Regions from separate parts of the Marinobacter sp. C2H3 genome, predicted to be linked through region 2. Evidence: predicted binding sites of a transcription regulator. Region 2 holds the regulator's gene; the other holds the start of a gene.
What was found. The regulator FliA, encoded in region 2, starts transcription of late flagellar genes. The targets are predictions, from matches to a motif close to CTAAAGTTTNNNNNNNNNNNGCCGNTAA.

Region 1: the regulator FliA is predicted to act here: its motif matches at 1,263-1,290, upstream of V3388_RS02330 (methyl-accepting chemotaxis protein).

What each region holds. Positions count from the first base shown of each region.
Region 1 is NZ_JBBBNZ010000001.1:531,214-534,623, forward strand. Features, by position in the region: gene V3388_RS02330 (methyl-accepting chemotaxis protein) at 1-1,154, opposite strand, end outside; gene V3388_RS02335 (DHA2 family efflux MFS transporter permease subunit) at 1,376-2,914, opposite strand; gene V3388_RS02340 (HlyD family secretion protein) at 2,911-3,410, opposite strand, start outside.
Region 2 is NZ_JBBBNZ010000002.1:554,793-558,202, reverse strand. Features, by position in the region: gene flhF (flagellar biosynthesis protein FlhF) at 1-222, shown strand, start outside; gene V3388_RS07625 (MinD/ParA family protein) at 271-1,083, shown strand; gene V3388_RS07620 (RNA polymerase sigma factor FliA) at 1,119-1,850, shown strand; gene cheY (chemotaxis response regulator CheY) at 2,007-2,390, shown strand; gene V3388_RS07610 (protein phosphatase CheZ) at 2,411-3,196, shown strand; gene V3388_RS07605 (chemotaxis protein CheA) at 3,213-3,410, shown strand, end outside.

The DNA of each region.
Region 1 (3,410 bases), on a different contig from region 2:
GAATCCACCCCTTTGCCCACTTCCTCAACCTCATAGGCCGAGGCGCCGATGTCGTTGTTCAGGGCGTTCATCTCGGCCGCGGCGTTGGCGATGATTTCCTTCGAGCGGGTGGTCTCCTTGGAGGCCTCGGAAGCGGAGCTGGCGGCACTGGCGGCACTGGCCGAAATCTCGCTGGCGGCCGACGTCATCTCGGTCACCGCGGTGGCGACCTGGTCGGTTTCCGCGTCCTGATCGCTGACCAGCCGGGACAGCGCGGTGGTGTGCCGGGTAATGGTCTCGGCGTTCTGGTGGGTGAGGGCGGAGTTTTTCTTTACGTCCTGGATCAGGCCCGCGAGCAGGGCCATGAAGGTGTTGATGTGCTCCGCCAGTTGCCCCAGTTCGAAGCGGTCGTTGACCGTGACCCGGGTCGTCAGGTCGGCGTCGCCGGCCGAGAGCTGCTCCACCGATCGGGAAATGCTGGCGATGGGCCGGCTGATGGTCAGGCTGATGGCGTAGCCGATGATGCCGGCCAGGATCACCACCAGGGCGGCGATACCGGCGAACGTGGCGTTGCTGGCCTGCACGCTGCTGCGGCCCGCCTCGGACAGGCTGTTCAGCACGGTGGACACGTCGTCCAGGTAGAAGCCCGTGCCCAGCATGATGCCCCAGCGATCCAGGTAGATGGAGTAGGACTCCTTCGGTTCGGCTTCTGAGTCGTCCTTGCCCGGGCGCGGGAACCAGTAGGTGTAGTACCCGTCCCCATTTTTGGCGGCGTTCACCAGCCCGCGCACCAGGTAGTTGCCCCGCTTATCCTGGAGGTCCCAGAAATTCTCGCCAAGGCCCTTGTCCGACTGGCCCAGCAGCACGCGCTTGCCGTCGTCCGTGTAACCGAAAATGTAGCCGCTGTCGCCGAACTTCAGGTTGCGCAGGATCGGCAGGGCATCGTCCAGGGAGCCGCCGTTCTCGTAGATGTGCTTGATGGACGCGTAGGTCATGTCCATCAGCTCCTTGAGTTCCTTGCGCTGCAGGTCGGTGACGCTCGATTCGACGCTCGCCATTTCACTGTCGACCAACTGGCCGGTCTGGTAGCGGACGGTAAAGAACAGTGCGACGGCCATCAGGATGACCGGCAAGAGCGCCAGGATGAGTAGTCGGTTTCGGATGGAGATGGGCATGGTGGTTTCAGAACCCGTTGACGTGGTTGTTGTGCCGCGCCGGCGCGGCATCGAAATTGACCGCACCGGCGCTGTCCGTGCCTGACTGTCCGCTCCCTGATGTTCAGTATATCGGCGATTGGCCGAAGGCCTTTAACCAGTCATGTTTCGGAATGTGTTTACCTGTAACCGGTTCTGGCATGTCGCCTGAGGGCGGCCGTGGCGAGCCGGGAAAACGGCGGTCAGTGCCCGCCGCTGGCGCCTGCCCTGGGCGGATTCATGAACAACAGCAGGGGGACGGCCACCAGGTAAATGATGCCCATCCACAGGAAGATGTCGTTGAACGCCATGGTCTGGGCTTCCGTGCCGATCCGCTGGGCCAACAGGGCCACCGCCCCCGCCTGAGGGTCTGGAGAGGCGCCGGTGAGCGTGAGTTGAAGGCTTTGCAGCCGTTCGAGCACCACCTCACGCCCGGTATCGATGTGGGGAATCAGCGCGTTCCAGTGCACGTCGAACTGGACGTCCCGGGTGGTGTCCAGCATGGCCAGGCCAACGGCGCCGCCGAGGTTACGCAACACGTTGAACAGCCCGCTGGCGTTGCCCACCTCGTGCTTGGGCAGGGTGCCGAGGGCAATCCGGGTGATGGGAATGATACAGAGCACCAGCCCGATACCCCGGATAACCTGCGGCCAGAAGAAGTAGTCGTAGCCGGCCTGGCTGTCCAGCGTGGAGTTCATCGCCGTTCCAATCCCCACACAGGTCAGGCCGACCGCCAGGAGAATGCGGGGGTCCATGTAGTCCGACGCCCGCCCGGCCACCGGCGCGAAACAGAACATGGCGGCGCCGGTGACAAACATGATCTCCCCGATCTGCAGGGCGTTGTAGTGGCGGACCACGCCAAAGAACTGGGGCATCAGGTAGGTGAGCCCGTACAGGGCGATGCCGACACAGAACCCGAGGCCGGCGCCGATGGCAAAGTTGCGGTTGCGGAACGCCCGGAGGTCCACGATCGGGGTCTCCACGGTCATCACGCGGACGAAAAACGCCACCGCGGCAACCACGGTCACGAGGCTCAGGGAGCGGATCAGGGTGCTGTCGAACCAGTCGTCGCCGGGACCTTCTTCCAGCACGTATTCCAGGCAGCCAAGAAACGTCGCCATCAGGGCCAGGCCGACCACGTCCAGCCGGCGAATCAGGCGCCGGTCACCGGTGTCGATGTCCAGCGTGTTCCAGACCGCAACACTCACGAGGATGCCCGGCAGCACGTTGACAAAGAACAGCCAGTGGTAGCTCAGGGTCTGGGTGATCAGGCCTCCGACGGTCGGCCCAATGGATGGGGCCATGGTGGCGACCAGCCCCATCACCGCCTGAACCATGCCAAGCATGCGGCTGGGGAACACCGAAAAGCTGACCGCGTAGGCAATGGGGATCATGGCGCCCCCGAGGAATCCCTGCAGGGCCCTCAGGGCCACCAGCACGGGCAGGGACGTTGCCAGGGCGCAACCGACGCTGGCCAGCGTGAAACCCGCGCAGGACAGCACAAAAGCCACCCGGGTGGACAAAATGCGGGTGAGCATACCGGACAGGGGAATCATGATCACTTCGGCGATCAGGTAGGCGGTCTGCACCCAGGAAATCTGGTCCCGGGTGGCGGACACACCGGCCTGGATCTCGTTCAGGGAACTGGCGACGATCTGGATGTCCAGAATCGCCATGAACATGCCGAAAACAACGGCGATAAACCCGATGCGCTGCTTCCAGCTGGGCACCTGCTCGCTCACGGCTGCGACGGTCCTTCCTGGGCCTCGGCCTTGTGGGCAGGGCTGGCGGAGCGATAGCTGTCGCCGCTCGCGGGCTCTCGCGTGTCGACCGCCGGGATGACCGACAGGCCCGGCCGGAGTTTGGGCAGTGCCTCGGCCGGCCCGGTCAGGCGAATGCGTACGGGCACTTTCTGGACGATCTTGTTGAAGTTCCCCGTGGCGTTATCCTGGGGCAACAGGCTGAACTGGGTGCCGGTCCCCGGTGAGAGGCTGTCGACCACGCCTTCAAACACCTGATCCGGGTAGGCGTCCACGTGCACCTCCACCGGCTGGCCGATGGCCATGCGGCCAATCTGGGTTTCTTTGAAGTTGGCCACCACGTAAACATGGGGAATGGGCACCAGGTGCAGCAGGGTACGGGCCGGTTGTGCCATGGCGCCGGTCTCGACCGTCAGGTCGCCGACCACGCCGTCCGACGGCGCCCGAATCACGGCTTTGGCCAACTGATCGGTCGCGT
Region 2 (3,410 bases):
GCAAAGCTTGCCGGCTGTGTGTTGACCAAGCTCGATGAAGCCCTGACCCTGGGCGAATCCCTCGGCTTCGTCATGGAAACCAGCCTCCCGGTTGCCTGGTACACCAATGGCCAACGCATTCCGGAAGATCTGCACCCGGCCGAGGCCATTCCGCTGGTGCGGCTGGCGGTTGAACGACTGAAAACGGTACAGGCATCCGAGGCGGCTGCACGGGGCGCCTGAGCCGGTGACAACTCCGGGCCCGCCGGGCCACAGGACTAGAGACAGACTATGAGCAAAGCACATCCGGTTCAGGTGATCGCGGTTACCGGAGGCAAGGGCGGCGTTGGCAAGAGCAATGTCTCGGTCAACCTCGGCATTGCCCTGGCCCAGAAAGGCCGCCGGGTCGTCCTGCTGGACGCCGACCTGGGGCTGGCCAACATTGACGTTCTGCTCGGCATCACCGCCAACCGCAACCTGCAGGATGTGCTGTCCGGGGAGTGCGACCTTCGGGACGTGCTGGTCAATGGTCCGGGTGGGATCAAAATCGTGCCGGCCTCCTCCGGTACCCAGCGCATGACCCAGCTCAGCGCCATGGAACACGCTGGCCTGATCAACGCCTTCAGCGAACTCGGCGACCAGATCGATGTGCTGATTGTGGACACCGCCGCGGGTATCTCCGAGTCGGTCGTGTCGTTTCTGCGGGCGTCCCAGGAACTGCTGCTGGTGGTGTGCGATGAGCCCACATCCATCACCGACGCCTACGCCCTGATCAAACTGATGAATCGGGACTACGGCACCAACCGGTTCCGCATCCTGGCCAACCAGGTGGCGAACGACCAGGAAGGCCGCCACCTGTTCGAAAAGCTCACGCGAGTGACCGACCGGTTCCTGGAAGTCGCGCTACAATATGTCGGTATCGTTCCTTACGACGAGGCCGTCAAAAAAGCCGTCCAACGGCAACGGGCCGTGCTTGATGCCTATCCTCGGGCCAAGGCGTCGCTGGCCATCAAGGCGTTGGCCGATAAGGTTGACAGCTGGCCACTGCCGTCGTCCCCCCGCGGGCATCTTGAATTTTTTGTGGAGCGGCTCGTCGAAGTCTGAATCGAATCCAGCCAAGCCCCAAAAATAATGGATAGATGACATTGGCGAAACACCTGGGAATGTACCAACAGACGCTGTCGGCCAGGCCCTCTGAACTGGTCGAGACGCACGCCCCGCTGGTCAAGAAAATTGCCCTGCACCTGCTGGCCCGCTTGCCGGCCTCCGTGCAGCTCGAAGACCTTATGCAGGCCGGCATGATTGGCCTGCTCGAGGCGGCCCAGCGTTACACCTCCACTCGCGGAGCCAGCTTCGAAACCTACGCCGGCATCCGCATCCGCGGCGCCATGGTGGACGAAATCCGCAAAGGTGACTGGGTGCCCCGGTCTGTTCACCGCAATTCCCGCCGCATTGCCCAGGCCATCAAGGCCGTGGAAGACCGGCTCGGCCGGGAAGCCCAGGACGCCGAAGTGGCCGAGGAACTGGGCATGGATCTCGCGGAGTATCATTCCTCCCTGTCCGACGCCAACGGCGGACGACTTTTTAGCCTCGATGAGCTCAATGAATCCGGCGAGCTGCCGATAGACCACACAGACGATGACGACAATCCCCTGGACGGGCTGTCCGAAGACGCCTTCCGTCGCAGCCTGGCGCAGGCTATCGACGAACTGCCGGAGCGGGAAAAGCTGGTTCTGAGCCTGTACTACCAGGAAGAGCTGAACCTGAAGGAGATTGGTGCGGTGATCGGGGTCAGCGAGAGCCGGGTCAGTCAGATTCACAGCCAGGCCGCCCATCGGTTGCGAGGCCGTCTGGCGGACTGGCACGGCTAGGCGCCCGGCGCAAGACGATGTCCTGACGGTGTTTTTTGGTAACCGGCGCTTTACAACCGGGCCAAACGACTGACAATAGACCATTCATCCGGGCGGTGCCGGCGATGCAGGCACACAGGTCGAACGAATTCCGGGAGCAACCAACGGGAGGTCCCTTTGGACAAGAACATGAAAATCCTCATCGTGGACGACTTTTCGACGATGAGACGGATCATCAAGAACCTGCTGCGTGACCTCGGGTTCACCAACACCGACGAGGCCGACGACGGCAACACCGCGCTGCCGATGCTCAGGAGCGGCAAATACGATTTCCTGGTGACCGACTGGAACATGCCCGGTATGTCCGGATTCGACCTGCTCAAGGCGGTTCGGGCGGACGAGAATCTGAAGAACCTGCCGGTGCTGATGGTGACCGCCGAGGCCAAGCGGGACCAGATCGTCGCCGCCGCCCAGGCCGGCGTGAACGGCTACGTGGTCAAGCCGTTCACCGCCGCGGTGCTCAAGGAGAAGATTGAAAAGATCTTCGAACGCATTCAATAACCAGAGGTCGGATGGCTCTCATGAGCGACAGCAAGAAGAACCATCAGGGCCTCGATCCGGAGGTGACGGAAACCCTGGAGCGCCAGGCGGCGGAGCTGGCCGAGAGCGTGCAGGCGGGCGACTACGCCCGGTCCATGGCGCTGATCAACGAGCTCAGCGAAGTGCGGGATCAGAGCCTGTACCGCGAGGTGGGCCGGCTTACCCGCAGCCTCCACGAGGCCATCCGCAACTTCCAGATCGACCCGCGCAACGCCGAGCAGCAGGAAGCCCTGTCCAAGATGTCCGACGCCTCGGACCGGCTGGAATACGTGGTGAAAATGACCGGCCAGGCCGCCAACCGCACCATGGATCTGGTGGAGGACGCCATGCCCCGGGCCCACGCCATGCGGGACGAGGCCGTGGCCCTGAAAGACGAGTGGGTTCGCCTGCGCCGGCGGGAGATGGCGCCGGCTGAATTCCGGGAACTGTATGGCCGCATTGACCGGTTTTTTGACAGCCTGTCCGGCGATGCCGACGCCATTTACAACAATCTCTCGGAAATCCTCCTCGCCCAGGACTTCCAGGACCTGACAGGCCAGGTGATCCAGAAAGTGACCGCCCTGGTGAAAGAGGTGGAAGAACACCTGCTGGGCCTGGTGGTCATGGCCAGCCACGTCGACCAGCTCACCGGTACCGTGCACGAGCTGGAAGAGAAAAAGGAATCCGCCGAGCAGGGCGTTGGCCCGCAGATCAAGGCGGCAGAGCGGGAAGATGTGGTGTCTGGGCAGGACGACGTTGACGACCTGTTGTCCAGTCTCGGTTTTTGACGAAAGAGGGTAGTCCATGGCGCTCGATGCCGATGAAGAGATTCTCCAGGACTTCCTGGTGGAAGCCGGTGAAATTCTCGAGAAACTGTCTGAGCAGCTGGTTGATCTGGAACAGCATCCGGATGACGGCGATCTCCTGAACGCCATCTTCCGGGGCTTTCACACGGTCAAGGGCGGTGCGGGCTTCCTGCAGCTGGACGCGCTTGTGAACTGC